Regions from separate parts of the Pseudoalteromonas sp. 20-92 genome, predicted to be linked through region 2. Evidence: predicted binding sites of a transcription regulator. Region 2 holds the regulator's gene; the other holds the start of a gene.
The links. The regulator sigma-54, encoded in region 2, starts transcription at its own class of promoters, with help from an activator protein. The targets are predictions, from matches to a motif close to GTTGGCACGNNNNTNGNNT.
Positions count from the first base shown of each region.

Region 1: NRL14_RS11650 (TorF family putative porin) is a predicted target of sigma-54. The motif match lies at 1,403-1,421, and genes of this name have one in related genera.

Region 1 is NZ_JANJGQ010000011.1:112,825-116,251, reverse strand. Features, by position in the region: gene NRL14_RS11655 (hypothetical protein) at 80-1,243, shown strand; gene NRL14_RS11650 (TorF family putative porin) at 1,521-2,207, shown strand; gene NRL14_RS11645 (Bor/Iss family lipoprotein) at 2,269-2,592, opposite strand; gene NRL14_RS11640 (Bor family protein) at 2,589-2,900, opposite strand; gene NRL14_RS11635 (M1 family aminopeptidase) at 3,162-3,427, opposite strand, start outside.
Region 2 is NZ_JANJGQ010000004.1:23,623-27,049, forward strand. Features, by position in the region: gene lptB (LPS export ABC transporter ATP-binding protein) at 1-574, shown strand, start outside; gene NRL14_RS05340 (RNA polymerase factor sigma-54) at 644-2,143, shown strand; gene hpf (ribosome hibernation promoting factor) at 2,170-2,457, shown strand; gene ptsN (PTS IIA-like nitrogen regulatory protein PtsN) at 2,462-2,914, shown strand; gene rapZ (RNase adapter RapZ) at 2,934-3,427, shown strand, end outside.

The DNA of each region.
Region 1 (3,427 bases), on a different contig from region 2:
AGCGCTGTTGTTATTGATGTAATTGCGCTAAAATAGACCAGCAAAAAAATATATATCTAATCCGGAGATTCTACAAGGCATGAAAAAACTGCTAATTTCACCGTCAAAAATGACGCTAGGCGAACAAGAAAATCAAATCTATCAGAACATTCTGAAGCAATCTTCAGAGTTAAGCCTTAACCTTATGGCCGTGAAAGTAGAAAACCACCCTGATGATTTTTTACCTTGGTGTTACGAACTATTAAATGCAAGTAGAGATCGTATGAACTACGATTTACTAGAGCCGCAACAATTACCTATACTTAAGAAGCTACACGATCAGCTTATTTCAGCTATCAGCTTTTTACAGGTTAAAACTTTACGTATTGCTCCGTGGCCTGTTGTAAGTGTATTTGTAGAACAACACAAAGACGTTATTGCTCTTGATGAACAGCTTCGCTTAGTAGACTACATTAAAAGCATTCGTGAACAATCTCTTAAAGATATGATTCCTGAAGATTTACTTGCGTTTAGCGGTAAGCATATGGCGTCACTTGATCCAAGCACATACAACTTTGATGTTGAATGGTTTGCCTCAACTAAGAGTGCAAAAAGCTTTCATCAAATGCTTAGCGATTTACCAGGTGATTTTGATGCAGCTCTAGCAAACATCCCACTTGAAGGTGATATCACTCAATATGAATACCAGCAATTTGTTGCTGCTTACTCAAAAGTGTTTACCGACAACAATGAAAAACCAACGCTAGCCCCTGCAACTCGCTTGCTAGCAATGCGCCGCCCTGATTTATTTACTCCGATTACAAATAATCGATTAGATGCATTATGTGGCGCTCTTGGAGTTCCAAAACTTAAAAATAGTGATTTTGAGCGTTACTGGCAAGATATCGTTAAAGGTATTCAAGCTATGTCGTGGTATAAAATGGCTAATGCAAGTAACGAACTAGAGGAACAGTTAGTTTCTATTAAAGCACTGATCCCATGTTTCTTTTATTATGCAGACACTAAAACACCTGACAGTTCAAACTACATCAAGTTACTTAGCAAGCCTAAGCGTAGTACAACAACGACAGGTAAAACTCAACGTAGAGGCAAAGAGTCTGCAGAAATTTTAGTAGACCGTGCTCTTGCTGCTGACGATATTCCTGAGCATATTCGCAGCAAACGAGACTCGATCATTAATGAAGTACAAAAAGGTCGAGGCGTTAACGAAACAATTAGTCTAATGCGTACTATTTTCGGCTAAATAAATCTAACCTAGCTGTACTTTAATGGTGCGGCTAGGTTAATTTATGCACCAGCAGCGTGCGAACACTTATTAAAATCACCTCAATAAAAAACACTACTCCTTTGTAAGTCATTATTTTTAAAATATAAAAATACATTTTAAAATAAATAAAACCAAGCTGGCACACACAGTGCACTATCTCCCCAGTTAAACAATAAAAATGCATCCAGTTAAAAGGTTAAAGCAATACATAATAAAACCTTGGCATGCAAAAATCATATAACGGGAAATGGACATGCTCAAACTAAAAAAAACAATTGCGATTAGCACCATCGCATTAATGGCTGCAACATCGGTAGTCTCAACATCGGTTCAAGCTGAAGTAACAGCAAATGCGGCAGCAACATCAAATTACTTATGGCGCGGCCAAGAGCAAACGGGTGGTGATGCGGCAATATCCGGTGGTATTGACTACGCTAATGAGTCTGGTTTTTATGCCGGCACTTGGGCTTCAAATGCATCTTGGGCTGACGAAATGACCTACGAGCTTGACTTATACGCAGGCTTTGGTGGCGACATTAACGAAAGTGTTAGTTACGATGTTGGTTATATTTATTACGCTTACCCAGACGCAGCTTCTGGAGCTGACGCAGATTTCTCTGAAATTTACGGTAGTATTAGTGTTGAAGGCTTCACGTTTGGCGCTTCTGTACTTGCAACATCAGCTGCAAGTGGTGACGGTACAGACTTTGGCGACTCACTTTACCTAACTGCTGATTATGGCTTTGCTGTCGGTAGTAACGGTACTGAAATGGCACTACATTTAGGTCATTACTCTGGTGATTTTATTGGTGACGACAATATCTTAGATTACGGTATATCTATTTCAAAAGACGGTTTTACTTTTGGTTTGTCTGATACAGATATAGATGATTCAGATATTAAAGCCTACGTAGCTTACTCTGTAGACTTTAACTTATAAAAAAGAATGTGTTACTTGCTGCAACACGAAGGGCCTTTTGGCCCTTTTCTCGTTTATAATATTACTTGAATGGCACCTTAGTACAACTTACTTCAACTGTTTTAGGGTACCAAGCCGGAGCAATTTGATTAACAGCCACCTCTGCCAAACCATTAGTAAACGATTTATACGTATGGACACTTTGCCATTCACCTTGTGGGCAATGAGTACTTAAATCTAACGGCTTAGATCCTTCATATAATGCAAGAGCAAAATTATGATGCCATTGTGAACTATCTTGAGTTTTATTGCTCACGTTGTCTTGTACACCATTATCAAAGTAAATGTTCGTACATCCCGTTAATATAATCAGCATACAACTTGTTATAAGTAACTTAATACTCATAATGCCTCTCCTACTATTTCATCTTCGCACCATACTTTAATAGTGTGAGGTGCATATATACCAAGTGTAATTAAACTAAGTGCTCCATCACTAAACGTTTGTTGTGACTGCATTTGAGTTACTGATTTATCTACACATACTTTTTTCACATCAACGCGCTCTTCTCCAACCAATCCCCATAAAAAGAACGGTCGACTATCTTCATAACTCGCTTTGCTTGTTATTTTGGCTGCTTGCTGTGGCTGAATTGTCACCGCAGAGCAAGCGGTTAAACTTAGTATTAAAACGCTTATCATTAGCTGCTTCATTCTTATCCCTTGTTGTTTACTCTTAATGACAGCAGTGTACAAAAAAACTAAAGTTAAGTTAGTAAGAAGGTGTGGGGAAAATGTAGTGGTTTATACAAAAATTTATACAATTTTCTACAAAGTTTAGGATGAGGGCTACTTACTAAATGAGTTTAGATATAGTAAAAATAACTTTACTGTTAGCTATCAATAACCTCTTTCAATAGCTATAAAAATGCCAGTCAGTAAAACAACTGGCATTTTTTATACTGCACTTAAAAGCTACAGTGCTTTAATATTATCGCCACTTTTCTTGTCAATTAACTTAATAAAAGGATCCACACCTGCAAATTTAGGTAATTCAGTTACCTTTAGTATAATGGTATTTACACCCGTTTTTATCTCGTGCTTTTGCATATAGATCACAGCACTTTCACTATGTATCTCATTCGGATCTGCGCTGAATAAAGCAACATCTATCATTTGCGCTAGCGGTACATCTTCTTCACTACCTTCGCCATCGGCATGTTTTTTCGCTGCAGCAATAG
Region 2 (3,427 bases):
CCTTGTACCTAGTGATAAAGGCAAGATTTCTATCGACGATAACGATATTACTCTTTTACCTATGCATAGTCGTGCTAGATTAGGCATTGGTTACTTACCCCAAGAATCATCAATTTTTAGAAAGCTTACTGTTTATCAAAATTTAATGGCTATTTTAGAAACACGTAAAGAGCTAAATAAGCAAGCAAGAGAAGACACACTTAACAATTTATTAGATGAATTTAGTATTCAGCACATTCGTGATAGCCAAGGTATGGCATTATCAGGAGGCGAGCGTCGCCGAGTTGAAATAGCGCGAGCACTAGCCGCTGATCCTAAATTTATATTGCTTGATGAGCCTTTTGCTGGTGTTGACCCTATTTCAGTGTTAGATATAAAGAAAATAATTGAACATCTTAAAAATCGTGGTATTGGTGTGTTAATTACCGACCATAATGTAAGAGAAACTCTTGATGTTTGCGAAAAAGCCTACATAGTTTCTCATGGTGAGTTAATTGCATCAGGCACTCCAGAACACGTATTAAACGATAAAACAGTACGTGATGTTTATTTAGGCGAGCAATTTAGGCTGTAACATTTACGCCATGTCTTTAAGCATCTGCTAGTATTAATTATAACAACATAAAAGGATTGTTAGAGATACATGAGGCAATCATTACAGCTGCGCATGGGCCAGCAACTTACAATGACTCCACAGCTGCAACAAGCAATTCGCCTGTTGCAACTCAGTACATTGGATCTCCAGCAAGAAATACAAGAAGCACTCGACAGCAACCCCCTATTAGAGGTTGAAGAACAAGATTACGCCGAAGATTCTGCTGGTAAAAACGAGCAAAAAGCAGATAACGACGATGTCACTGTTAGCGCAAATGCTGATGATGTTCCGAGCGAATATGAGCAAGACAGTGGTGAAGCACTTGCTAAAGATACGCTAGGTGATGAAATGGCTATGGATGTTAGTTGGGATGAATATATGAGCGCAGCCCCAGCGTCATCATCAGGACCAATGCCTGAAGATGAATCTATATACCAAGGCTCCTCAACTGAAACGCTCCACGAATACCTAATGTGGCAACTACAACTGACTCCCTTTAGTCCTACCGATGAAGCGATTGCGATTGCGATTGTTGAAGCCGTCGATGATTCGGGTATTTTAACGCTGAGCTGCGAAGAAATTTTAGAAAGTTTTAATCAAGAGAACGAAGAAGACAACGAAGTTGAACTTGACGAAATAGAAGCTGTTTTAAAACGAATTCAATTGTTTGACCCTGTTGGTATTGCAGCACGTAGTTTACAAGAATGCTTATGTATTCAGCTGAACCAATACGATAAAGAAACACCCTATATTAATGAAACAAAAATGATTTTAACCGAGCACATTGATCTATTAGCTGCTCGCGACTATCGTACATTAATGAAAAAAACAAAGCTCAAAGAAGAAGAGCTTAAAGAAATAATGACTTTAATACATACTCTTAGCCCAAAACCGGCGGATACTATAGTTAGAGAAGAATCTGAGTATGTAATTCCTGATGTATCGGTGAAAAAAATAAAAGGTCGCTGGGTTGTTGAACTAAACCCAGATAGCATGCCTAAAATCAGAGTCAACAGCCAATATGCAGCAATGTCACGCACCGTTAAATCAAGTGGTGATAGCCAGTTTATTCGCTCGCATCTACAAGAAGCTAAATGGTTTATTAAAAGTTTAGAAAGTAGAAACGATACACTATTAAAAGTAACTAATTGTATTGTTAAGCAACAACAAGGTTTTTTTGAGCATGGCCCCGAAGCCATGAAACCAATGGTTTTAAATGATGTAGCAGAAATGGTCGAAATGCACGAATCAACTATTTCACGCGTAACAACTCAAAAATATATGCATACACCTCGCGGTATTTTTGAGCTTAAATATTTTTTCTCAAGCCATGTAAGTACTGAAAATGGAGGCGAATGCTCATCAACAGCAATACGCGCTCTCATTAAAAAATTAATCGCAGCAGAAAACTCAGCAAAACCATTGAGTGATAGTAAAATTGCAGATATATTAGCTGAGCAAGGAATAAAAGTAGCGAGACGTACAATCGCAAAGTATCGCGAATCTCTAGCTATTCCACCGTCAAATCAGCGAAAAAGTTTGATTTAAGACGCTAAACAAAGAGGGTAATGCTTATGCAACTAAACTTAACTGGTCGTCACGTAGAAGTAACTGATTCATTAAGAGATTATGTAAATACCAAATTTGCGAAGCTAGAAAGACACTCAGATCATATTAATAATGTTCATGTCATTCTTGATATAGAAAAATTAAACCAAAAAGCTGAGGCAACGATTCATGTAAGTGGAGCTGAGTTATTTGCCTCTACTGAACATCAAGATATGTACGCCGCCATTGACTCGCTGATTGACAAGCTCGATCGCCAAGTTATTAAACACAAAGAGAAGCTTGCTCGACACTAATATTATGAAATTAAGTTCACTTATATGCCAGGACTGCAGCAGAGCTGCGGTCCTTTTTAATAGTAAAAAAAGAATTTTAGAGTTCATCAGTCAACTTGCTCATGACAAGCTCCCATATCTTTCTCAACAAGATATTCTCAGCGCCTTAATGAATAGAGAAAAACTGGGAAGCACTGGTATAGGAAGAGGCATTGCAATCCCTCACGGGCGAATGAGCGGCGCAGAAGAGCCTTTAGCACTCGTATTAGTAAGCGAAACACCTATTAATTTTGATGCAATAGATAATCGCCCTGTTGATATATTTGTTGCACTCATCGTACCTGATGGCGATAACCAGCAGCACTTAAAGACGCTCGCAACGATAGCTGATAAACTAAATAATAAAGATTTTTGTAAACAGTTACGCAGCGCAAAATCAGATACTGAACTGTATCAAGTTATTGTAGAACAATCGTAATTAACATAATGGGTGATAAATGGAATTAATTATCATAAGTGGCCGTTCCGGTTCTGGAAAATCGGTTGCTTTACGCGTAGTTGAAGATTTAGGTTATTATTGCGTAGATAATATTCCAATTAATCTGCTACCTTCTTTAGTGAGAAGTGTATCTGATAACTACGACAAAATTGCAGTTAGTATTGATGTCCGTAATTTACCAAAAGAGCAAGATGAATTTAACGATATCCTTGAATACTTACCTGGCTTTGCTAAACCGACTCTGTTTTATCTAGACAGTGAGGATCAAACATTAATTAAACGTTTTTCTGAGACTCGCCGTCTACACCCGTTATCAGTTGACTCATTACCTCTTGATTTAGCAATAAAAAAAGAAAAAGAACTTCTCGATGTTCTCACTACTCGCGCTGACTATATGATCGACACGAGTGATTTAAGTGTTCATCAACTTGCTGAATCAATTCGTGAAAAAATTCTGGGTAAAAAAGATAAACAACTCATTGTTACTTTTGA